2 regions of the Arthrobacter senegalensis genome follow, and region 2 is predicted to be linked to the other one. Evidence: predicted binding sites of a transcription regulator. Region 2 holds the regulator's gene; the other holds the start of a gene.

Region 1 (13,652 bases), on a different contig from region 2:
AGTAGCGGATGGACCCCACCATGGCGTCCTTCTTCAGGCTGGGTGCCGCCCGGAGGGTCCCCCGCCTGGAGAGGTGTTTGTGGAAGGGGACGCCGCGGCCGCGCCCGGAGGCGATGGCCAGGGCATCGTACAAGGCCACGCCGGCGCCGACGTAGGGCCGCTCCACGTAGCGCCTGGTCAGCGGGTACAGGAACGGCACCGGGCGCACCAGGTGCGGCGCGATCCGCTCCAACAGCAGTCCCCGTTCCTGCAGCGCCTCGCGGACCAGGGCGAAATCCAGCATCTCCAGGTACCGCAGCCCGCCGTGGATCAGCTTGGAAGACCGCGACGACGTGCCCGAGGCCCAGTCCCGGGCCTCCACGATGCCCACGTCCAGTCCCCGGGTGACCGCGTCCAGGGCGGCCCCGGCGCCGACCACCCCGCCGCCGACGATCAGCACGTCCAGCTCGGCCCCGCGCTCCTGTGTGGCGCGCAGCGCGGCCAGCGCCTGCTCGCGGCTCTCGGGACTCAGGGCTCCGGTGGTCATCGCCTATCAGCCTCCCAGCATGGTCGGATCAGTCGCGGGCCTGGATCGGGGCCAGCACCACTTCGCAGCGCTGGAACTCTTTCAGGTCCGAGTACCCGGTGGTCGCCATCGACCGGCGCAGCGCACCGACCAGGTTGGAGGTTCCGTCGGTGTGGTTGGACGGGCCGTGCAGCACCCGCTCCAGCGGTCCGACGGTTCCCACGTTCACGCGGTCGCCCCGGGGCAGTTCGTCGTGGTGGGCCTCCTGGCCCCAGTGCCAGCCGCGGCCCGGCGCTTCCTCCGCCCGGGCCAGCGCGGAACCGAGCATCACGGCGTCCGCCCCCATGGCGATGGCCTTGACGATGTCGCCGCTGAAGCCCACGCCGCCGTCGGCGATCACGTGCACGTAGCGGCCGCCCGATTCGTCCATGTAGTCCCGGCGCGCGGCCGCCACATCGGAGATCGCCGAGGCCATCGGGGCGTGGATGCCCAGCGCCCGGCGCGTGGTCGTCGTCGCTCCCCCGCCGAAGCCCACCAGCACGCCGGCGGCACCGGTGCGCATCAGGTGCAGCGCCGGGGTGTAGCCGGCGGCGCCGCCGACGATCACGGGCGTGTCCAGCTCGTAGATGAACTGCTTCAGGTTCAGCGGTTCCTGCGTCTTGGAGACGTGTTCGGCGGAGACGGTGGTGCCGCGGATCACGAAGATGTCCACGCCGGCGGCGACCACGGTCTTGTAGAACTCCTGGGTGCGCTGCGGCGTCAGCGAGCCGGCCACGGTCACCCCGGCTTCCCGGATCTCGGCCAGCCGGGAGGTGATCAGTTCCGGCTGCACGGGGGCGGAGTAGAGCTCCTGCATCCGCTTGGTCGCGGCCGGGCTGAAGTTCTCCGTGCCCAGCGCGGCAATCTCGTCCAGCACCGGCAGCGGATCCTCGTACCGGGTCCACAGGCCCTCGAGATTGAGGACGCCCAGGCCGCCGAGCTTGCCCAGCGCGATGGCGGTGGCGGGCGACATGACCGAGTCCATCGGCGCGGCGATCACCGGCGCGTCGAACGTGTAGGCGTCGATCTGCCAGCTGACCGAGACATCCTTGGGATCGCGCGTCCGGCGCGAGGGGACGATCGCCACGTCATCGAGGGAGTAGGCTCGGCGCCCACGCTTGCCACGGCCAATTTCAATCTCGTAAGTCACGGCTCTAGGTTATCCCACCACTGGAACGCTTCACCTTGGAACGGGCAGGGACAGGACTTTCGCCGGCGTCTGGCGGACAGGGCGGACCCCTCGCGACGGCTGCACGGCTCTCCTGTTCCGACTGCTGGCGTCGTCCCGGCGCAGGCGGTACGCTCGACCTGCCACACGGCCGGCAAGCGCACCGCAGGCCCTCTCTCTTAACGGTTGCCGTGGGCCGGCCGCAGGCAGCCGGAGCGGGAAGTGGTCAGTCATGGGAGGAAGATTCCGGCGGTCCGTCGGGCGCATGCGACCGTTCGCAAGCGGCTTGGCGGCCACCCTGTGTTTTGGCGTCGCCGGGCTGGTCTGGTCCATGCCCTCCCTTCATGCGCGCCGGTTGCGGCGAGCCGCATCGTGCACCGTTTGCGCTTCCCACCAGCGGGTACGCGGTACCGCCCTCTTTGTGGTGGCGGCCCTCCTGGTCGCCGGAGCCGGAGCCCGCGTCCAGGAGGCGCTCTCCCCGCAGATCGTTTGCCACAGCCATATCACTGCCGACGGGCAGATCAAGCCCGAGCCGCGCCTGCAGATTTCACCGCCGGCCCCGTGGCGCATCACCCGCGATTTTCTGGTTGCCCCCATCAGCGGCGTCGGGGTCCTGACCGGGCGCAGCCTTGATATGGAAGCGTGCTCGGGACCGTCGCTGCTGGTCATGTTCTGGCACCCGCCGCGCACCAGCGGTGGCGGAACAATGCTCGGGGACGTGTTCGTTGCGTGGATGCCGCCGGTAGACCCGGCCGGTCCACTGAGCGTCAACGGATATGGCATTGCCGATGAAGGCCAGTATGTCCGCTACGGCCCGAACATCTCCCAGACCCGGACCGGGGACGAGGCCCTCGCCCGCCACGAGTCACGGCATGTTGACCAGTGGGCCATAGCCAATCTGCTCGCCGGCCCGTTCGCATTTCCGGCGGCGTACATCATCGACGGGGCGCTGTTCCCCTCCTCGCGCAACCACTTTGAGCGGGCCGCCGGATTGGCCGACGGGGCGTATCCGCCCGCGCCGGATAACTGGCCGGCGCCGCGCTGGCCTGACACCGCGGCCCTCGTGCTCATCGCGCTCCTGATCTTCCGACGCCGGCTCCGTTGGCTCACCCGCGCCGCGGTCGGCGGCCGCGCGCACGCCCGGACCCACGCGCCGAGGCGCTGTCCCGTCCATACGCGGGGCTGGTCGCGGCCGTTAAGCGGCGGCGAAAGACGTGCCGCTGGTTAACGCGAACGGCGCCGCTCCCCTGGTGCGGGGAACGGCGCCGTCGGCGACTGCGGGACTACCGCTTGTAGTTCGGTGCCTCCACGGTCATCATGATGTCGTGCGGGTGGGACTCCTTCAGCCCCGCCGCGGTGATCCGCACGAACTTGCCCTTGGCCTTCAGCTCGGCGATGTTGCGGGCACCGGTGTAGAACATGGTCTGGCGCAGGCCGCCGACCAACTGGTGCGCGACGGCCGAGAGCGGGCCGCGGTACGGCACCTGGCCTTCGATGCCCTCGGGGATCAGCTTCTCGTCGTCGGGCACGTCGGCCTGGAAGTAGCGGTCCTTGGAGTAGGAGGTGTTCTTCCCGCGCGTCTGCATGGCCCCCAGCGAGCCCATGCCGCGGTAGGCCTTGAACTGCTTGCCGTTGACGAACACCAGGTCCCCCGGGGATTCCGCGGCGCCGGCCAGGAGCGAGCCGAGCATCACCGTGTCCGCGCCGGCGACCAGGGCCTTGCCGATGTCGCCGGAGTGCTGCAGGCCGCCGTCGGCAATCACCGGGATGCCCGCCGGAATGGCCGCCTTGGCCGACTCGTAGATCGCCGTGATCTGCGGTACGCCAACGCCTGCCACCACGCGGGTGGTGCAGATGGAGCCCGGGCCCACGCCCACCTTGATGGCGTCGGCGCCGGCGTCGACCAGTGCCTGCGCGCCCTCGCGGGTGGCGGCCTGGCCGCCGATCACGTCCACGTGGGCCGCGGCCGGGTCCTTCTTCAGCCGGGCGATCATGTCCAGCACGCCCTGGCTGTGGCCGTTGGCGGTGTCCACCACGAGGACGTCCACGCCGGCCTCGATCATGGTCATCGAGCGCTCGTAGCCGTCGCCGAAGAAGCCCACAGCCGCGCCGACGCGGAGGCGGCCGTCGTCGTCCTTGGTGGCCAGCGGGTACTGCTCCGCCTTGTCGAAGTCCTTGACGGTGATCAGGCCCTGCAGCATGCCGGCGTCGTCCACCAGCGGGAGTTTTTCGATCCGGTTCTTGCCCAGCAGTTCGATGACTTCCGGGCGGCTGATGCCCACCTTGCCCGTGATCAGCGGCATGGAGGTCATCACCTCGTGCACCTTGGTGGTGGGATAGTCGGCGCGGGGCACGAAACGGGTGTCGCGGTTGGTGCAGATGCCCACCAGCTTGCCCTCGGAGTCCACCACGGGCAGTCCGGACACGCGGTAGTTGTAGCAAAGTTCGTCCAGTTCGGCCAGCGTGGCGTCCGGGGCGATGGTCACCGGGTTGGTGATCATGCCGGACTCGCTGCGCTTGACCCGGTCCACGTGCTCGGCCTGGTCCTGGATGGACAGGTTGCGGTGGATGACGCCCAGGCCGCCCTGGCGCGCCATGGCGATGGCCATCCGCGACTCCGTCACGGTATCCATGGCGGCGGAGAGGAGCGGGGTCTGGACCGTGATGCGGCGGGTCAGGCGGGAGCTGGTATCGGCCTCGGACGGAATCACATCCGTCGGGCCTGGCAGCAGGAGCACGTCGTCGTAGGTCAGACCCTCGAAAGCGAACGGATTGAATTCTTCGGACACTGCAGGGCCTTTCGAGCGATACCGGTGGCGGCCGCCGGTCACCGACAGCGGGGATCGGGTTCCGGGGTTGGTTACATCCTAAAACGATTCCGCCCTGCCCACTATTTCCCGCGGCAACCGATGTGGCGGAGCTAACGTGCGCGCCCGGCTCCGGGGCTTTCACCACCCCGGACCCCACGACGACGAAGGGGACCCTGCACTGGCAGGATCCCCTCCGGACGGGCGAAGCCCGACCAACAGCCGGCGGCGTGCGCTAGTGCTGGTGGTTGTGCCCGTCCTCTTCGGCCGGCTTCTCGACGACCAGGGTTTCGGTGGTCAGCACCAGTGCCGCGATCGAGGCCGCGTTGCGCAGCGCCGAGCGGGTCACCTTCACCGGGTCGATGATGCCCGCGGCGACGAGGTCCTCGTATTCGCCGGTGGCGGCGTTGAAGCCGTTGTTGAGCTCCATGTCGCCCACCTTGGAGACGACGACCATGCCCTCGTGGCCGGCGTTTTCGGCGATCCAGCGCAGCGGCTGGGCCAGCGCGCGGCGGACCAGGCCGACGGCGGTGGCTGCGTCGCCCTCAAGCGCCAGCACGTTCGGGTCGGTGTCCAGAGCCTGGGCGGCGTGCACCAGGGCGGTGCCGCCACCGGCCACGATGCCTTCTTCCAGGGCAGCCCGGGTGGAGGACACGGCGTCCTCGATCCGGTGCTTCTTCTCCTTCATTTCGACCTCGGTGGCAGCGCCGACCTTGATCACGCCGATGCCGCCGGACAGCTTGGCCAGCCGCTCCTGGAGCTTCTCGCGGTCCCAATCGGAATCGGTGCGCAGCACCTCCGCCTGCAGCTGGGACACGCGGTCGGCCACGTCGGCCTCGGAGCCGGCGCCGTCAACAATGGTGGTGTTGTCCTTGGTGACGGTGATGCGGCGTGCCGTGCCCAGCACCTCGAGGCCCACCTGGTCCAGCTTCAGGCCGAGGTCCGCGGACACGACCTGGGCGCCGGTGAGCACCGCGATGTCCTGCAGCATGGCCTTGCGGCGGTCGCCAAAGCCCGGCGCCTTCACGGCGGCAACGTTGAGGGTGCCGCGGATCTTGTTGACCACCAGGGTGGACAGGGCCTCGCCGTCGATGTCTTCGGCGATGATGAACAGCGGCTTGTTGGCCTGCAGCACCTTCTCCAGCAGCGGCAGGAACTCCTGCACCGTGGAGATCTTGCCCTGGGAGATCAGGATCAGCGCGTCCTCGAGGACTGCCTCCTGGCGCTCCTGGTCGGTGACGAAGTACTGCGACAGCAGGCCCTTGTCGAACTGCATGCCCTCGGTGAGCACCAGCTCGGTCTCCATGCTGGAGCCCTCTTCGATGGTGATGACGCCGTCCTTGCCCACCTTGTCGAAGGCTTCGGCCAGCAGTTTGCCGACCTCGGGGCTCTGGGCGGAGATGGTGGCGACCTCGGCGACCCTGCCTTCGACCTCGCGGGCATTCTCCAGCAGGCGGGCGGCAACGGCTTCGACCGCCACCTCGATGCCGTGCTTGAGGGCGCCGGGGGCGGCGCCGGCGGCCACGTTGCGGAGGCCTTCCTTCACCAGCGCCTGGGCCAGGACGGTAGCCGTGGTGGTGCCGTCACCGGCAACATCGTTGGTCTTGGTGGCGACTTCCTTGGCCAACTGCGCGCCGAGGTTCTCGTACGGGTCGTCGAGTTCCACCTCGCGGGCGATGGTCACGCCGTCGTTGGTGATGGTGGGGGCGCCCCACTTCTTGTCCAGGACCACGTTGCGGCCACGCGGACCGAGGGTGACCCGGACGGTATTGGCGAGCTTGTCGACGCCGGCTTCCAGCGCCTTGCGGGCGGCGTCGTTGAACTCCAACTGCTTTGCCATGAATTTGTTCCTTTCACGCAAAATGCCCCGGTTGCGCTGCTAGAGGAGGCAGCCGGGGCATTTCGGTTGTCCGTGATTCCGGCTGCGGGCGTCGACTGCGCGCGCCCGAGCCGCCGGACTCAGCTGATGGGCCTTACTTGGTGACGATGGCCAGCACGTCGCGGGCGGAGAGCACCAGGTACTCTTCCCCGCCGACCTTGACCTCGGTTCCGCCGTACTTCGAGTAGATGACGACGTCACCCTCGGCTACGTCAACGGGAACCCGGTTGCCATTGTCATCGACGCGGCCGGGGCCGATCGCGACAACTTTGCCTTCCTGCGGCTTTTCCTTGGCGGTGTCCGGAATGACCAGGCCGGAGGCCGTGGTCTGCTCTGCTTCGAGCGGCTGGACAACAATACGATCCTCAAGAGGCTTAATGGAGACCGACACTCGGCTCTCTCCTTTTCATGCGCTACGAATAGGTTGGCCAAGGAGATGTCTGCCGTCGTCGCGGTGCCGGCAGGCGGTTCCTTGTATTAGCACCCACACGGGGTGAGTGCTAACTGCGACTCTATGAGAAGGATTAGCACTCGGTCAAGGCGAGTGCCAGCGGCGGGCCCTCCGGTTTCCGCGGCCGCCGCCTATGTGACGAAGATCGGCTCCGCCGTCCACCGGCCAAGTTGCGTAAGGCTAACCTAACCCGGTAGCTTTCAAGCTGCGCGCAAATAGCAAACGTTTATGTTGCCTAATGCCGGTCCCCGCCCGGGACGGCGTTGACGAACAATGGAGAGTCAGTGAAAAAGCCCCTGAAGTCCGGCCTGGTGGCCATGACCGCAGCCGTTTCCATGCTCGCCCTGAGCGCCTGCGGCCAGCAGACCGACGCCGCGGCAGGCACCGGCGCCGAGACGATCAGCGTTGAGCACGCCTCCGGCACCACCGACGTGCCGGTGAACCCGGAGACGGTCTACACCTTCGATCTCGGGGTGCTGGACAGCCTCACCGCCCTGGGCGTCGAGGTCGACGGCGTCCCGGAGGCGGCCGTGTTCCCCGAATCGCTGGCGCAGTACGCCGGCGACGAATACACCAAGATCGGCTCCATGAAGGAACCCGACTTCGAGGCCATCAGCGAAGGCGCACCCGACCTGATCATCATCTCGGGCCGCACCGCCGAGGCCTACGGGGAGCTGAGCAAAATCGCCCCGACCATCGACCTGAGCGTGGACACCGCCGCTCCGATCGAGAGCTTCAAGGAAGTCTCCGCGACCCTCGGCGAGATCTTCGGCAAGGAAGCCGAAGTCGAAGAAAAGCTGGCGGCCATCGACACCCGGATCGAGGACACCAAGGCCGCAGCCGCCGACGCCGGCACCGGTTTGGTGCTGATGACGAGCGGCGGCGAGATGACGGCCTACGGCTCAGGGTCCCGCTTCGGCATCGTGCACGATGTCCTGGGCGTGCAGACCGCCGCGGATGTGAAGTCCGAGGGCCCGCACGGCGAGGCCATTTCGCACGAATTCGTCGCCGAGGCCAACCCGGACCACCTGTTCGTGATCGACCGCGACTCCGCCGTCGGCGAATCCGGGGAAGCCGCTGCGGCCGTCCTGGACAACGACCTGGTCAACGGCACCAGCGCCGCCAAGAACGACAGCATCACCTATTTGGACTCGGCCTCCTGGTACCTGGTGGGCTACGGCCTGAACAATACGGACGCCATGATCAGCGCCGTCCAGGCAGCCGTCACGAAGTAGCACCCGTACGGCCGCCGGCGTCCCGCCGGCGGCCTGCGCGGTGGCCCGACCCATGGCTTCCTCCACGATTTCCAGTCCGGCCCCGGCGGCAGCAGCCGCGGCGGGACGCTCCCGCGCCCGCGGATCCGGGTCCCAGCTCGCCTGGGCGGCCACCGCCGTCGTCGTCCTGGCCATTGCCAGCATGTTTGTGGGCGTCAGCGATGTGTCGCTGCCTGCCCTGCTGGCCGGTGACCAGAAGGCCTGGGACATTTTCTGGATCAGCCGGCTGCCACGCACCCTGTCGGTCATCCTGGCCGGCGCGGCGCTGGGGATTGCCGGGCTGATCATGCAGCTGATGGCGCGGAACAAATTCGTGGAGCCGTCCACCGTGGGCACCGTGGAGTCTGCCTCGCTGGGCATCCTGGTGGTCACGGTGGCGATCCCCGGTGCCACCCTGTTGGCCAAGATGTCCGTGGCGACCGTGTTCGCGGCCGCCGGGACCGGCCTGTTCCTGCTGGTGCTGCGCCGGATCCCGCTGCGCAACACGCTCATTGTGCCGCTGGTGGGGATCATGCTGGGCGGCGTCATCGCCGCGGTGACCACGTTCTTTGCCTACCGCTTTGACCTGCTGCAGACGCTGAACAGCTGGATGATCGGCGACTTCTCCGGTGTGCTCCGCGGCCGCTACGAGCTCCTCTGGATTGTCGCGCTGCTCGCGGTGATCGGCTACCTGTGCGCGGACCGCTTCACGATGGCCGGCATGGGGCAGGAATTTTCCACCAATCTGGGCCTGCACTACGGCCGGATCCTGACGCTCGGGCTGGTCATCGTCTCGCTGATCAGCGCCGTGGTGGTGGTCAACATCGGCGCCATTCCGTTCCTGGGGCTGGTGGTGCCCAACCTGGTGTCGCTGGCGTTCGGCGACAGCGCCCGCCGCGCGGTTCCCTGGGTTGCGGTCTTCGGTGCGGGCTTTGTGCTGCTGTGCGACATCATCGGCCGCACCATCCGCTACCCCTACGAAATCCCGGTGGGCGTGATCGTCTCCGCCGTCGGCAGCGCCGTCTTCCTCTACCTGCTGCTGAGGACCCGCAAGAATGGCTGATTCGGTACTTCCCGCCGCCCTGACGCAGCGCAAGCGCCGCACCCTCACCACGGTCCGGCCGCGGACCTGGATCATCCTGCTGGGCCTGCTGACGGCCGCCCTCGTGGCGGTGTTCATGACCATCGACCTGCGCGGCAACCTCGGCTACATCCTGCCCCGGCGTGCCATCAAAGTCGGTTCGATGCTGCTGGTGGCGTACGCCGTGGGCGTGTCCACGGTGTTGTTCCAGACGGTGACCGCCAACCGGATTTTGACTCCGTCGATCATGGGCTTCGATGCCCTCTACATGCTGATCCAGACCGGGCTGACCTTCGCGATCGGCGGGCAGGCGCTGCTGAGCCTGGGCGCGCCGGTGCGCTTCGTGATCGAAGTGATGCTGATGGTGGGCTTCTCCTTCCTGATCTACCGCTGGCTGTTCACCGGCGGCGGCAAGAGCCTGCACCTGATGCTGCTGGTGGGCATCGTGTTCGGGACCATGTTCCGCGGCATCTCCTCGCTGCTGCAGCGGCTGATCGACCCGAGCGAATTCATCATCCTGCAGGACCTTTTCTTCGCCAGCTTCAACAACGTGGACGGCGTGCTGCTGGCCGTGTCCGCGCTGGCCGTGGCCGCGGCCACCGTCCCGGTCTGGCGGATGCGCCGGCAGTTGGACGTGCTGGCGCTGGGCCGGGACACGGCGCTGAACCTGGGCGTTGACCACCGGCGGGCCGTCACCACCGTCCTGATGCTCTGCGCCATCCTGGTGGCCGTATCCACCGCACTGGTGGGACCGATCACGTTCTTTGGCCTGCTGGTGGCCAGCCTGGCCTACCTGCTGTGCTCGCACTTCCGGCACGTGTACGTGCTGCCCATCGCCGTGCTGCTGGGCGCCATCGCCCTGGTCGGCGGCCAGCTGGTCCTCGAGCAGGTGTTCAGTTTCGATACCGCGCTGAGCATCGTCATTGAATTCGCCGGCGGCATCCTGTTCATCGCCCTGCTGCTGAAAGGCTCCATCAAATGATCCACGTCTCCGGAGTCTCCAAGACCTACGGCACGCAGACCGTGGTGGACGACGTCAGCTGCTACATCAAGGACGGCGGCATCACCTCGATCATCGGGCCGAACGGCGCCGGCAAGTCCACGCTGCTGTCCATGGTCTCCCGGCTGCTGCCCATGGACGCCGGGGCGGTGACCATCGACGGGCTCGACGTCGGCAAGACCGCGGGCAAGGAACTGGCCCGCAAGATGGCCATCCTGCGCCAGGACAACCAGCTGACCGTCCGCCTGACCGTACGGGACCTGGTGGGCTTCGGCCGTTTCCCGCACAACAACGGTCGGCCGGGCCCGGCCGACCTCGTCCAGATCGAGCAGGCGCTGGCGTACCTGGACCTGACGTCGATGGCGGACAAGTTCGTGGACGAACTCTCCGGCGGCCAGCGGCAGCGGGCGTTCATCGCCATGGTGCTGGCCCAGGACACCGATTACCTGCTGCTGGACGAACCGCTGAACAACCTGGACATGAAGCACTCGGTGGAGATGATGCGGCTGCTGCGCCGGCTGACCGACGAGCTGGGCAAGACCGTGGTGCTGGTCATCCACGACATCAACTTCGCGTCCTGCTACTCGGACTCGATCATCGCCATGCGCTCCGGCCGCCTCGTGCACCAGGGCCCTCCGGCGCAGATCATGCAGCCGGACGTGCTGCGCGACGTGTACGACATCGACATCCGCATCGAGGAGATCGAGGGCAACAGGATCGGCGTCTACTTCGCCTGACGCCGGACGGCGGAGTTGTTGCCGCCACGGGGCCCCGGCCTGCGAGGCTGGCAGGGCCGGCAGGGCCGGCACGGCGTCAGACCACGGAGAAATCGCCGGGCAGCATGGTCCGCCCGGTCAGGGCCAGCAGCACCTGCGCCCCGTCGCCGCGTTCGGCGGCAATCTCCATGGCCAGCCGCCCGGCTTCCAGCTCCACGCTGCGCGGCAGCTCCGCCACCAGGCCGCAGGCCCGGGACAGGTCGAGCGTGTGCACCGCAAGTTCGAAGATCCGGGTGGGCAGGTAGTCGCTGAAGCGCATCCCGCCGGCGGCCGTCTCGATAACCCGGTCCTCGGTCAGCGGCAGCGTGTTTTCCAGCTGGGCCAGCAGCCGGTCCACCATGTCCACTGGGTGCGGGCCCAACTCCTTGCCGGCTGCCACGGCCCGTTCGGTGACGCCGGGATCATTGGCCAGTCCGGTGGCCAGGTAATAGTCCGCGGCCGATTCCACCTGGACAGTCTTGGCGGGGCGCCCCAGGTAGGTCAGCACCGTGGACAGCGCCCGGCTGGTATGTCCGGCGAGCGTCCGGACGCTCCAGTCGTCCAGCCCGGGTGCGTTCCATGCGGTCGGCGGCACGTTTGCCAGCACCTCGCGGAAGTACCGGCCCGCGGACAGGAACGTTGCCGCCGATTCGATCATGCGCCCATGCTACGGCCGGCAGGCGGCCGCGACCAGCGTCCCCTTCGTCCTAACCGGTCCGGCCCTGAATGACCGCAGGAGTCGTTCAGGCGAGGCGCCGCAGCTCCGGCTTCCAGCCCGGGGCAGGTGCAGCGACGCCTGCGGCGACGTCATCCCAGAGGGCCTGCCAGCCCCGGTGTGCCCTGTTGCCGGCTTCGATCAGCTCGCCAAGTTCCGCTTCAATCTCGGCTTGGCAAGCGTCTGTATCAATGTCGTACCCGTCGATGGATGTGGACATCATGCACGCCTCCTCACAGTAAGCTTCCTTACCGACCCTACGGAGTCCCAGCATATCCCGCCATGGGGAGAACTACCCATCGCCGCTTTAAAGGCACGAATCGGCCGGTCCGCTTGCCTGCGTCCACTGCCTGAATGCGCTGCACTAGGCTTGAAACCATGGCATCCGAGACCCACGCCGAGAGCATTGCACCGATTCTCACTCCGGAAGGCTGGGAGCTGCTGAATTCGCTCGGCCCCTATTCCGAAGCGGAGAGCCTGCACACCGGCACCGAGCTGCGCAAGGCCGGCCACTCCCCCGAACTAGTCTCAGCCGCCATGACACAGTCCCGCCTGCGTGCGAAGGCCAAGGCGAAGTTCGGTCCGTTCGCGGAGAAAATGCTGTTCACCCCGGCGGGGCTGGAACAGGCCACGCGGCTGAACATCGCGGCCCTGCACGCGCGGCGGTTCCAGGCCGCCGGGGTGGAGCACGTCGCGGACCTGGGCTGTGGAATCGGCGCAGACGCCATGGCGCTGGCCAGCCTGGACCGCAGGGTCACCGCCGTCGAACGGGACGAGACCACCGCCGCGGTGGCCACCATCAACCTGATGCCGTGGCCGACCGCGACCGTGGTCAATGCCGATGCGGAGGGACTGGACCTCACCGGGATCGACGGCGTGTGGCTGGACCCGGCGCGGCGGACGACGACGGCCTCGGGCACCACCCGGATCTTCGACCCGGAGGCGTTTTCTCCGCCGCTGTCCTTCGTGGAGAGGCTGGCTGACCGGGGAATGCCGGTCGGGGTCAAGCTCGGCCCGGGGATTCCCCATGAGGCGCTGCCCGACAACTGCGAGGCCCAATGGGTATCCGTCGACGGCGACGTGGTCGAGGCGGCGCTGTGGTTCAACCGGCTGGCGCGGCCGGGCATCCGGCGGGCGGCATTGGTCACCGGAGCCGGCGGCACCGCCGAGCTGACCAGCGCCGTCGGCTACGACCCGGCCAACCAGGACGTGGCGATCGGACCGGCGGCGGGGTACCTGTACGAGCCCGACGGCGCCGTGATCCGCGCCGGGCTGGTGGCCGACCTGGCCCGCGGGCTGGGCGGGCACCTGTTGGATGAGCACATCGCCTACATCTGCGCCCCGCAGCTGCAGCCATCGCCGTTCGCCCGGGCGTACCGGGTGCTGGAGGTCAAGCCGTACAACGTCAAGAAGCTCAAGGCCTGGGTGAAGGCGAGCCGGATCGGCACGCTGGAGATCAAGAAGCGCGGCACGTCGGTTGCACCGGACGAGCTGCGCAAGACCCTGTTGACCGGTTCCGGCAAGGGGCCGAACAAGGCGACCCTGGTGCTGACGAGGGTCGGCGAGGACCGGATCGCCATCGTCGTCGAGCCCGTTCCCGCCGCCGGCGCCCGCAGCCGCGAGCGCAGCGCCAGGCCCTGACGCACTAGAATCAAGCTGTGTCTGGCCCCGCGGCCCCAGCAGACGCATACCTCCGGCGGCAGCCGGTCCAGCCAAAGACGGAGCAACGTTTGTACATCGATTTCGCACGGTCCGCCCAATCCTCCCTCGGGGTTGAGTGGGAGCTGGCGCTGGTGGATGCCCAGACCGGCGAACTGGTCTCGGTGGCCGAGCAGGTGCTGGACGCCGTCCGCGCCGGGCATCCGGAGCTGCGGGACGATGACGAGCACCCGCATGTGAAGCAAGAGCTGCTGCTGAACACCGTGGAGCTGGTCACCGGCGTCTGCAACACCGTCCGCGAGGCCAAAGCGGACCTGAGCAGCGCCCTGGCGGCCGTCCG
Region 2 (10,347 bases):
TCCAGGCGTGATTGGGACATAGTCCGGCCGATGTGGCCTTTCATCGCTCCTTCGGTGGGCGCTTGCTGGCGGTAACCGGAAATGGATCCGGTCCCGACGGTACAAGTCCATGCTACGGCACGAGCCGCCGCACAGTCCTCTGCGGGCCCGAAAAACGCCTTGGTATCGATCCTGCATCAATCCTGCATCAGTCCGGTTGAGCGCCGGTTAAAGCAGCCATCAGCCCCCCTCCCGTATGCCAAGCTAGTGAGGCAGGAAAGGCGGCAGCAGCCCTTTTCGGCCCACAAAAACCCGGTCATTGCCAACGTCAGAAGGGATCGAAAGCATCACCAGCAACCAGCTCCGGCAGCCTGCAGGCTCGGTCCCAACACGCCGCTTCGGTGCGTGGTTGGCCCTGGTCACTGCCTCATCGCTGGTGCTGCTCGGATGCTCGCCGCAGGCCGCCGGCGGTGGCGGCGGCGGACAGACCTCCATGCCCAATCCCACCGACCCCGCTTCGGCCAGCAGCCCCCTGGTCTCCAGCGTGCCGGTCGAGACCCTGCGCTCCTCGGAGCTCTCCCCCGTCTATTGGCTGGGCACCAATGCCGGGAACGTGTTCCTGTACCGGGAATACCGCCAGGCGGAGAACCTGGGTGATCCCATTACGACGGCGGTGGCCGCGCTGACGCGGCTGCAGCCCCTCGATCCGGACTACTTTAATCCGCTCAGCCCGGCGAGCAAGGTGGGCGCCTCCATCACCAACGGTTCGGTCATCACGCTGGACATTTCCTCGGACGCGTTCAGCCGCCGCGTGGATGCCGGCATCGCCGAACGGGCCGTGCAGCAACTGGTCTTCACCGCCACGGCCGCGGCGGCGAACGCCGGGCTGAGCACGTCGGATGATCCGCTGGAAGTGGTCATCCTCGTGGACGGGCACCACGGTTACGAAGCCTTTGGCCATGTGCCGCTGGGCCAGCCGATGGGCCGGAACAGCAGCCTGGCCGCCCCGGTATGGATCATTGATCCTGCCGACGGTGCCACCGCAGCCGGACGCGTGGAGGTGTTCGGCCGCGGGGTCGCGTACGAATCGGAACTGAGCTGGCAGATTTTCCGCCTTGCCGGCTCCGACGACACGTCCGAAGGCGACCTGGTCAAGGACGGCACGGCCCTCGTTGATGCCGACAGCGGGCAGATCGGCGAGTTCCGGTTCAGCCAGAAGCTGGATCCGGGCACCTACCGGCTGTACGTGTTCCAAAAGGACCAGGACGGGCGGACCGACGAACGGCAGAATGCGGACAGCAAGGTCTTCACCATCACCTAGGCCGGCTCTGCTGACGGACGTGGTCAGCGCCAGCGGCCCAGCAACTCGCTGAGCAGGGTCAAGGCGGCGGGTCCGGCCGTGGAGGACCGCAGGACGTGCGGCCCCAGCCTCACGGCCACCGCCCCGGCGTCGAGCATCGCCTCCACTTCGGCCTGGCTCATCCCGCCTTCGGGGCCCACGATCATCAGCACGCGCCCCGCGCCGCCGGTACGGGCTCCGGGCGGGGCAGCGCCGCCGTCGTTTCCGCCGCGCTCCCCGGCGGAGGAGCCGGCACGCAACCCGGCCCCCTCCACGGCGTCGGCCACGCTGCCTGCGGCGTCCTCGTGCAGCAGCAGCGAGAGCCGGCTGTCCCGGATCAGGGCACAGAGCCCGGCCCGTTCCACCAGCGGCTCCACCTCCGGAACGCGGGCACGCCGCGACTGCTTGGCGGCCGCCCGGACCGCCAGCTGCCATTTCGCCGCGCCCTTGGCCGCCTTGTCCGCCCTCCAGCGCACGATGCTGCGTTCGGCCTGCCACGGCACCACGGCATCGACACCCAGTTCGGTGGCCGCCTCGATGGCAAGTTCGTCGCGGTTTCCCTTGGCCAGCGCCTGCACCAGCACCAACTCCGGGTCGGGCCGTGGCTCCTGCAGGATCCGGAGCGCGCGGACGGTAAGCTGGCCTGAGGTGCCGGCAACGGCCTCCCCTACCAGCCGCCGGCCCCGCCCGTCGGCCAGATCGACGGCTTCACCCGGTTCGATCCGCTTGACCGTGACGGCGTGCCGCGCCTCGTCGCCGGCCAGGGTGAAGCTGTCGCCCGGAGCGACGTCGTCGAGCTCGCCCGGAGCGGTGAAGAACAGGTGGTTGGTCACGCCTAGAGGTTACCGAGCCGGTCCCGCAGGCGGGCGAAGACGCCAGTGCCGGAGGACGCCAGCTTGCCCTCGGTGTATTCCTCGCCGCGGGCCCTGGCCAGCCGGCGCAGCAGGTCCTCCTGCTCCGCATCCAGCTTGCTCGGGGTCTCCACATGCACGTGCACCTGCAGGTCGCCGCGACCGTAGCCGCGCAGGTGGGTCACGCCCAGGCCGCGCAGGGTGAGGGTCTCGCCCGCCTGCGTGCCGGGCTTGATGCTGACTTCCTGTTCGCCGTCGAAGGTGTCCAGTGTGAGGTCGGTGCCCAGCGCGGCAGCGGTCATCGGCACCGAGAGCGTGACGTGCAGGTCGTCGCCCTCGCGGATGAAATTCTTGTCCGGGTTCACGCGGATTTCCACATACAGGTCACCCTGCGGGCCGCCGGCGGGGCCTGCTTCGCCCTGGCCGGCCAGCTGAATCCGCGTTCCGGTCCCGACGCCCGCCGGGAGCTTGATGGTCAGCGAACGACGGCTGCGGACGCGGCCCTCACCGTTGCACTCGTTGCAGGGGTCGGGAATGACCGTACCGAAGCCCTGGCAGCTGCCGCACGCGGCAGTGGTCATGACCTGGCCCAGGATGGACCGCACCGCACGCTGGACCTGGCCGGAACCGCCGCAGATGTCGCAGGTGCGCGGGCTGGTGCCGGGGCGGCAGCAACTGCCGTCGCAGGTGGGGCAGACGACGGCGGTGTCCACTTCGATTTTCTTGTTGACGCCGAAGACCGCGTCCTTGAGGTCGATCCGCACGTTGATCAGGGCGTCCTGGCCGCGGCGGGTCCGGGAGGCCGGACCGGCGCCGCCCGCTCCGGCGCCGCCGAAAAAGCTTTCGAAGATGTCCTGGAAGGCGAACCCGGACCCGGAGAAGCCGCCGCCGAAGCCGGTGTCGTTGCCGTTCTCGTTGCCGGTGGTGTCGTAGATGCGCCGCTTCTGCGGGTCGGACAGCACCTCGTACGCGTGGCTGACCTGCTTGAACTGTTCGGCTGCCTCCGGGCCGGGGTTCACGTCCGGATGCAGCTTGCGGGCCAGCTTGCGGTAGGCCTTCTTGATTTCCTCGGTGGAGGCGTCCTGGCTGACACCGAGGGCGTCGTAGTGGTTACTCACCTTGTAGTACTTCACTTCCTGGGGATCGGTTCACCGGCGCCGACGGCCGGTGCGGACACTGCGCGGCGTGGCTAGCCGGCGAGGATCCGTGACAAATAACGTGCGACGGCGCGGACCGCGGCCATGGTGGTGGGATAGTCCATCCGGGTGGGGCCGAGGATGCCGACCTTGGCCGTCGCGCCCGGGCCGTATCCGGTGGCCACCACGGAGGTTTCGGCCAGCGAACCGTAGGGGTTTTCGCTGCCGATGCTCACCGACATGCCACGCGCGTCCTGATGCAGTTCGGAGAGCAACTGCAGCAGCACCACCTGTTCTTCAAGAGCCTCGAGGATGGGACCGATGCTCAGCTGGAAGTCGACCGTGGAACGGGCCAGGTTGGCCGTGCCGGCCATCAGGATCCGCTCCTCGTTCGTGGCCGCGGCAAGCTGCGAAAGCTGCGACGCCAGGGCCTCGGCCGTGCCCGCCGGCCCCGCCTGCGGCGGCACCGGGGAGGTCTTCAGCAGCCCCGGCACTGCCGCCAGCGGCTTCCCGGACAGCACCGACAGGAATGCCGTGCGCAGCGTGGCCAGGGCCTCCTCGGTGACGTCCGCCGGAAGCGCCGCGACATGCTGCTCCACCTTGCCGTTGTCCGCGATCAGCACGACCAGGGCCCTTTTGGGAGCCAGCAGGATGAACTCGATGTGCCGCACCTTGGCAGCACCCAGCTGGGGATACTGGATGACGGCCACCTGGTTGGTCAACTGGGACAGCAGCCGCACGGTGCGTTCCATGACATCGTCTAGGTCGTCGGCGCCTTCCAGCAGTTTCTGGATGGCGCGGCGCTCGGGGGCAGAGAGCGGCTTGACGTCCGAAATCCGGTCCACGAACAGGCGGTAGCCCTTGTCCGTGGGAATCCGGCCGGCGCTGGTGTGCGGGGCGACGATCAGCCCCTCTTCCTCCAGCGCCGCCATGTCGTTGCGGATCGTGGCTGAGGATACGCCCAGGCTGTGCCGGTCGACCAGTGCCTTGGAGCCCACCGGCTCACGCGAGTGCACATAGTCTTCGACAATGGCGCGGAGCACTTCCAGCCTCCGGACCTCGCTCACTGCACTCCTCCTGTCTCCAACTCGTCTGCGGACAGACCGTTAGCACTCAACACGTCCAAGTGCTAAGTCTAATACGTCGCCGCCGTTGTTAGCATTGTCGGGCGGCCGTGCCGTGAGGACGACAACCAGCAGAGGACTTAAAGTTTATGAGCAGCTACGGCTGGGGCCCCCAGGATCTCACCGCCCCCAAGGCCCGGGCACTGCGCGAAATCGGCGCCGAACCGGGACTGGTGCTCGAGGACGCACAGAGCGGGTGGGTCGGCGCCGTCGTCCGGGTGGAGAAGTCCGGCGGTGTGCATCTGGTGTCGCTGGAAGACCGCCGGGGCAAGGTCCGCTCGTTCCCGCTGGGTTTCGGCTTCCTCTTCGAGGGCGAGCCGGTGAAGGTGGTGCCGGCGGCGCCCGCGGCGAAGGCTCCCGTCCGGCAACGGACGGCCTCCGGTTCGGTCAAGGTCGAGGGACAGCGGGCCAGGGTCGCGCGGGCCAGCCGGATCTGGGTCGAAGGCAAGCATGACGCCGAACTCGTGGAGAAGGTCTGGGGAGACGACCTCCGCGTGGAGGGGATCGTGGTCGAACCCCTGCACGGCGTGGACGATTTGGCAGCGGCCGTGGCGGACTTCTCCCCCGGCCCGCAGCGCAGGCTCGGCATCCTGGTGGACCACCTGGTCCCCAACTCCAAGGAGTGGCGGATAGCCGAGGCCGCCATGGCCGTGCCCGCGGCGGCGGGCAACGTACTGATTGTGGGCCACCCCTACGTCGACGTGTGGCAGGCCATCAAACCGGCGGTCATCGGCCGATCCGCGTGGCCGGTGGTTCCGCGCGGCACCGATTGGAAGACCGGCATCCTCGCCGGCCTCGGCTGGCCGCACCGGACCCAGATAGACATCGCCGACGGCTGGAAGAGGCTGCTGGGCAGTGTTAACACCTATGCCGACCTGGAGCCCAGTCTCTTGGGCAGGGTGGAAGAAGTCATCGATTTCCTGACGGTTTGAGCCGGTTCCGTCCGGCGCCCCCGCCCGCGGAATGCACCGGGAGACGGGCTGGAACAGCTAGGCTAGGAACAGAAGTGAGCCGTCAGAAGATTTTCCGAAGGTAGGTCCAGTGTCCGAGAACTCTGCTCGTCAGCAGCAGCCGGAGCGCAAGTCCGCTCCGCGCCAGCAGTACCAGAGCGCGTCGGCGTCCGCTTTGCCCCTGACCCCTTCGGAGGACCGGCAATGGGCCACCATGGCGCACTTCGGCGGCATCCTGGGTTGCTTCCCGTCGCTGGCGATCTACCTGATCTTCAAGGACCGGGGTCCCTTTACCGCCCAGGAGTCCAAAGAGGCCCTGAACTTCACGGTTCCGCCCACGGCGGTGGCCATCATTGCGAACCTGCTGATCCTCATCCCGGCGGTCAGCGGACTCTTTGCCGTCATCGCGGCCGCCATCTGGGTCTTCCTCACGGTCTACTCCGTCATTGCCGGCGTCAAGTGCAACCGCGGCGTTCCCTACCGGTACGCCTACAACCTGCGCCTGTTTCGGTAGCTCTGACATCCGGCCCCCACAGCCGCTCCGTTAGCGCTGCCGTTCCGCCAGCGCTGCGGCCTCCTACAGGGCCGCCCTCCTACCCTGCCTGCCGCGAGAACCGCTGGCGGGCGGTGTTCATCCCCGCCGCGATCGGCACGTGGCCGGTCGCCGCGGCCAGGCCGAAGCGCGGCATGTCGCTATAGACACTCTCCCGGCCCCCCGGCACCGTCTCGTACGTTTCGTGCCACACACCGACGTCCCCGCTGCCGGCCGATTCGCGCATGAACCGCCGCCAGGGTTCCAGGTGCGGCGCCGAGCGGTCGGACGCGAACCGCTGCAGGTGTTCCGGGCTCTTCCAGTAGCTGAGCATGATCGTGGTGCGCCCGAACCATTGGTGGAAGCCCAGCAGGCCGGCCTCCGGCGATGCCGCCAGGTGCGCCAGCATCGCCGGCATAGCCGACGCGGTGCGGGCCACCTTGCCGATCTTCCACCAGCGGTTCGCCCGCATCCCGATGAGGAAGACCGTGACCCGTTCGCCGCCCGGATCGGCTGTGAACCGTCCTGTGTGTACGTGTTCCGACATGAGCCGATTCCTTTCGTAACAGTGTTACAGAACATTGTTATGGAATACTGGGCTCATGGCAAGACCCATAGTCCACGATGATTCGCTGCGGCGCACGCTGCTCGACACTGCCGCGGCCCTGATTACCCGCGACGGCGCCCCCGCCGTGTCGCTCCGGGCGATCGCGGCGGCGGCCGGGACGTCGACGACGGCGGTGTACTCGCTCTTCGGCGGGAAGGCGGAGCTGCTCACCGCCATCCTCGACGACGGTTTCGCCTCCTTCGCGGCCTCCCAGCAGCGCGCCGCTCCCGACGGACTGGAGGCGCTGGGCAAGGCTTACCGGGCGTGGGCCCTGGAGCATCCGGTCCTGTACGGCCTCATGTTCGGCGGCTCACTGGCCAGCCAGGTGCCGTGCCAGCCGACGCCCGGCGCCGCGGAACCGGCGATCGCGCCGCTGTTTGCCGCCGTCGCCGCCGCCCTGCCCGGGGCATCGGACGACGACGTCGCGTCCATGGTGGGCGTGGTGTGGGGCCAGGTCCACGGGCTCGTCTCGCTGGAGCTGGCGGGCGCGCCGGCTGCCGGGTGGAGCTGGGACTCCGCCTACGAGGCGGCCCTGCACCGGATCGGCCGGTCGCTTTAGGCCTGCGCGGTCAGTCCTCGAGCAACCGCCGCACCACGGCGTCGGCCAGCAGCCGGCCCTTGAGGGTGAGCCGGATCGTCCCGGCGAAGGCCGCGGCCGGGTCGACCAGGGCGTCGGCGATCAGCCCGGCCACGGCCTTCCGGCCGTTCGGGCCCAGGTCCCGGGTCTGCAGCCCGTCGATGATGCGGGTCTGCAGCATCACGTGTTCCAGCTGGCGGGTGCCGGTGTCCAGCGTTTCGCGGCCGGCTGCCGGAGATACCCCCGTGGCCAGCCGCTGGGCGTAGGCCGCGGGGTGCTTCACGTTCCACCACCGGACCCCGCCCACGTGCGAGTGTGCGCCCGGGCCGGCTCCCCACCAGTCGTCCCCGCGCCAGTAAGCCAGGTTGTGCCGGCAGCGGTCCTCGGGAGTGCGGGCCCAATTGCTGACCTCGTACCAGCCGAACCCGGCCGCGCCGAGCCGCGCGTCTGCGATCTCATACTTGGCGGCGTGGTCGTCGTCGTCGATTCCGGGCACCTCGCCGCGGCGGATCTGCGCCGCGAGCTTGGTCCCGTCCTCGACGATCAGGGCATAGGCGGAGATATGGTCCGGCGCGCAGGCGATCGCGGAGTCGAGGCTGGCCTCCCAGTCCGCAATGGACTCCCCCGGCGTGCCGTAGATCAGGTCCAGGCTGACGTTCAGCCCGGCGTCGCGGGCCCACTGCACCGCCTGCGGCACCCGTTCCGGGTTATGGGTACGGTCGAGGACCTTCAGCACATGCGGCACGGCCGACTGCATGCCGAAGGACACGCGGGTGAAACCGGCGTCGGCCAGGATCTTCAGTGATTCCGGCGTGACCGAGTCCGGGTTGGCTTCCGTGGTGACCTCGGCGCCCGGCTCCAAACCCCACAGGTCCGCGGCCTGGCGAAGCATCGACGCCAGGTCCGCCGCCGGCAGCAGGGTCGGTGTGCCGCCGCCAAAAAACACGGTGGCCAGCGGACGGTCGGGCAGGCCGGAGTCACGCAGCACCCGCGCCGCCAGCTCCAGCTCCGTGTTCAGGGTGCCCGAGTACTCATCCTGCGACGCGCCGGAACCCAGTTCCTTGGCGGTATAGGTGTTGAAATCGCAGTAGCCGCAGCGCACCCGGCAGAACGGGATGTGCACATACAGGCAGAACGCGCGGTCCTCCGCGCCTGCCGCTGCCTGAGCAGGCAGCAGGCCGTCGGCCGGCGCCGGGTCCCCCACGGGAAGGACGCTAGGCACTGAGGCGCGCCTCCGCCGTCGTCGTTGTGGTCACAAGCACTGCAGAGCTACTTCTTTGCCTTGTCCTTGGAGTCATCCGATGACAGCGCGGCGATGAAGGCCTCCTGCGGGACCTCCACGCGGCCGACCATCTTCATCCGCTTCTTGCCTTCCTTCTGCTTCTCCAGCAGCTTCCGCTTACGGGAGATGTCGCCGCCGTAGCACTTGGCCAGCACGTCCTTGCGGATGGCGCGGATGTTTTCGCGCGCGATGATACGGGAACCGATGGCGGCCTGGATGGGCACCTCGAACTGCTGGCGCGGGATGAGTTCGCGCAGCTTGGAGGTCATCATGACGCCGTAGCTGTAGGCCTTCTCGCGGTGCGTGATGGCGCTGAACGCGTCGACCTGTTCTCCCTGCAGCAGGATGTCCACCTTGACCAGATCGGCCACCTGTTCGCCGTCGGCTTTCCAGTCCAGCGAGGCGTAGCCGCGGGTGCGCGACTTGAGGTTGTCGAAGAAGTCGAAGACGATTTCCGCCAGCGGCAGCCGGTAGCGCAGCTCCACGCGGTCCTCGGAGAGGTAATCCATCCCCTTCATCTCGCCGCGGCGGCCCTGGCAGAGCTCCATGATGGTGCCGACGAACTCGTTGGGCGCGAGGATGGTCGCGGAGACCATCGGCTCGCGGACCTCGGAAACCTTTCCGTCCGGATATTCGCTCGGGTTGGTGACCGTCAGGACCTTCTTGTCCTCCAGCGTGACCTCATAGACCACGTTGGGAGCGGTGGAGATCAGGTCCAGGTTGAACTCGGCCTCAAGCCGTTCCCGGGTGATTTCCAGGTGCAGCAGCCCGAGGAAGCCGACTCGGAAGCCGAAGCCGAGGGCCGCGGAGGTCTCCGGCTCGTAGATCAGTGCCGCGTCGTTAAGCTTGAGCTTGTCCAGCGCGTCGCGCAGTACCGGGTAGTCCGTGCCGTCGATCGGGTAGAGCCCGGAAAAGACCATGGGCTTGGGGTCTGCGTAGCCGCCCAGGGACTCCGCTGCCGGCTTGAGCAGGTTGGTGACGGTGTCGCCAACCTTGGACTGGCGGACGTCCTTAACGCCGGTGATCAGGTAGCCGACCTCCCCGACGCCCAGGCCGTTGGACGGGGTGGGTTCGGGCGAGCTGACTCCGATTTCGAGCAGTTCGTGGCTGGCCCGGGTAGACATCATCTGGATGCGTTCGCGCGGCGAGAGTTTTCCGTCGACCACCCGGACATACGTGACCACGCCGCGGTAGGTGTCGTAGACCGAGTCGAAGATCATCGCTCGGGCAGGTGCGTCCGCGTCGCCCGTGGGGGCCGGCAGGTCGCGCACGATCTTGTCCAGCAGCGCTTCGACGCCCACGCCGGTCTTGCCGGAGACCTTCAGCACGTCTTCCGGATCGCCGCCGATCAGGTTGGCCAGCTCGGCCGCGTACTTTTCCGGCTGCGCGGCCGGCAGGTCGATCTTGTTCAGGACCGGGATGATGGTGAGGTCGTTCTCCATCGCCAGGTAGAGGTTGGCCAGCGTCTGGGCCTCGATGCCCTGAGCCGCGTCCACCAGCAGGACCGCGCCTTCGCAGGCTGCCAGGGAACGGGAAACTTCATAGGTGAAGTCCACGTGGCCGGGGGTGTCGATCATGTTCAGGGCGTAACTGACGTCGTCAAGCTCCCACGGCATGCGCACGGCCTGGGACTTGATGGTGATGCCGCGTTCCCGCTCGATGTCCATCCGGTCCAGGTACTGGGCCTTCATATCGCGCGGCTGGACCACGCCGGTGAGCTGGAGCATCCGGTCGGCAAGAGTGGACTTGCCGTGGTCGATATGGGCGATGATGCAGAAGTTCCTGATGATCGCCGGATCGGTGGCGGCAGGCACCGGCGCGGTGCGGGCCATCGGTGACACAGATGGTTCCTTACTCTCAGACAAGCGGGCTACGGCAATGCGGCCGGGTCGACCAGCACGCTGAATTTGCTCAACTATAAGTGTCCCACGCCTGCCCGCGATCCGCGCACCCGGGCGCGTGCCTGCCGG

Evidence for each region. Region 2 encodes HrcA, which represses chaperone genes, less so after heat shock. Its sites were predicted from a motif close to TTNGCACTCGNNNNNNNCGAGTGCNAA; they were not measured.
Region 1: a site for HrcA is predicted at 6,923-6,949, ahead of groES (co-chaperone GroES). Genes of this name have one in related genera too.

The regions. Positions count from the first base shown of each region.
Region 1 covers NZ_JBNHGZ010000001.1:624,605-638,256, forward strand. Annotated here, with positions in the region: gene AC5RVG_RS02825 (glycerol-3-phosphate dehydrogenase/oxidase) at 1-526, opposite strand, end outside; gene AC5RVG_RS02830 (GuaB3 family IMP dehydrogenase-related protein) at 555-1,694, opposite strand; gene AC5RVG_RS02835 (hypothetical protein) at 2,134-2,940, shown strand; gene guaB (IMP dehydrogenase) at 2,996-4,501, opposite strand; gene groL (chaperonin GroEL) at 4,755-6,359, opposite strand; gene groES (co-chaperone GroES) at 6,493-6,789, opposite strand; gene AC5RVG_RS02855 (siderophore ABC transporter substrate-binding protein) at 7,134-8,084, shown strand; gene AC5RVG_RS02860 (ABC transporter permease) at 8,137-9,165, shown strand; gene AC5RVG_RS02865 (iron chelate uptake ABC transporter family permease subunit) at 9,158-10,165, shown strand; gene AC5RVG_RS02870 (iron ABC transporter ATP-binding protein) at 10,162-10,920, shown strand; gene AC5RVG_RS02875 (maleylpyruvate isomerase N-terminal domain-containing protein) at 10,997-11,596, opposite strand; gene AC5RVG_RS02880 (hypothetical protein) at 11,682-11,876, opposite strand; gene AC5RVG_RS02885 (THUMP-like domain-containing protein) at 12,032-13,294, shown strand; gene AC5RVG_RS02890 (glutamate--cysteine ligase) at 13,384-13,652, shown strand, end outside.
Region 2 covers NZ_JBNHGZ010000003.1:428,736-439,082, forward strand. Annotated here, with positions in the region: gene AC5RVG_RS12140 (PhoH family protein) at 1-20, opposite strand, end outside; gene AC5RVG_RS12145 (GerMN domain-containing protein) at 299-1,300, shown strand; gene AC5RVG_RS12150 (16S rRNA (uracil(1498)-N(3))-methyltransferase) at 1,324-2,151, opposite strand; gene dnaJ (molecular chaperone DnaJ) at 2,154-3,287, opposite strand; gene hrcA (heat-inducible transcriptional repressor HrcA) at 3,359-4,372, opposite strand; gene AC5RVG_RS12165 (DUF3097 family protein) at 4,519-5,361, shown strand; gene AC5RVG_RS12170 (DUF4870 domain-containing protein) at 5,471-5,893, shown strand; gene AC5RVG_RS12175 (DUF4188 domain-containing protein) at 5,973-6,458, opposite strand; gene AC5RVG_RS12180 (TetR-like C-terminal domain-containing protein) at 6,514-7,077, shown strand; gene hemW (radical SAM family heme chaperone HemW) at 7,088-8,317, opposite strand; gene lepA (translation elongation factor 4) at 8,365-10,218, opposite strand.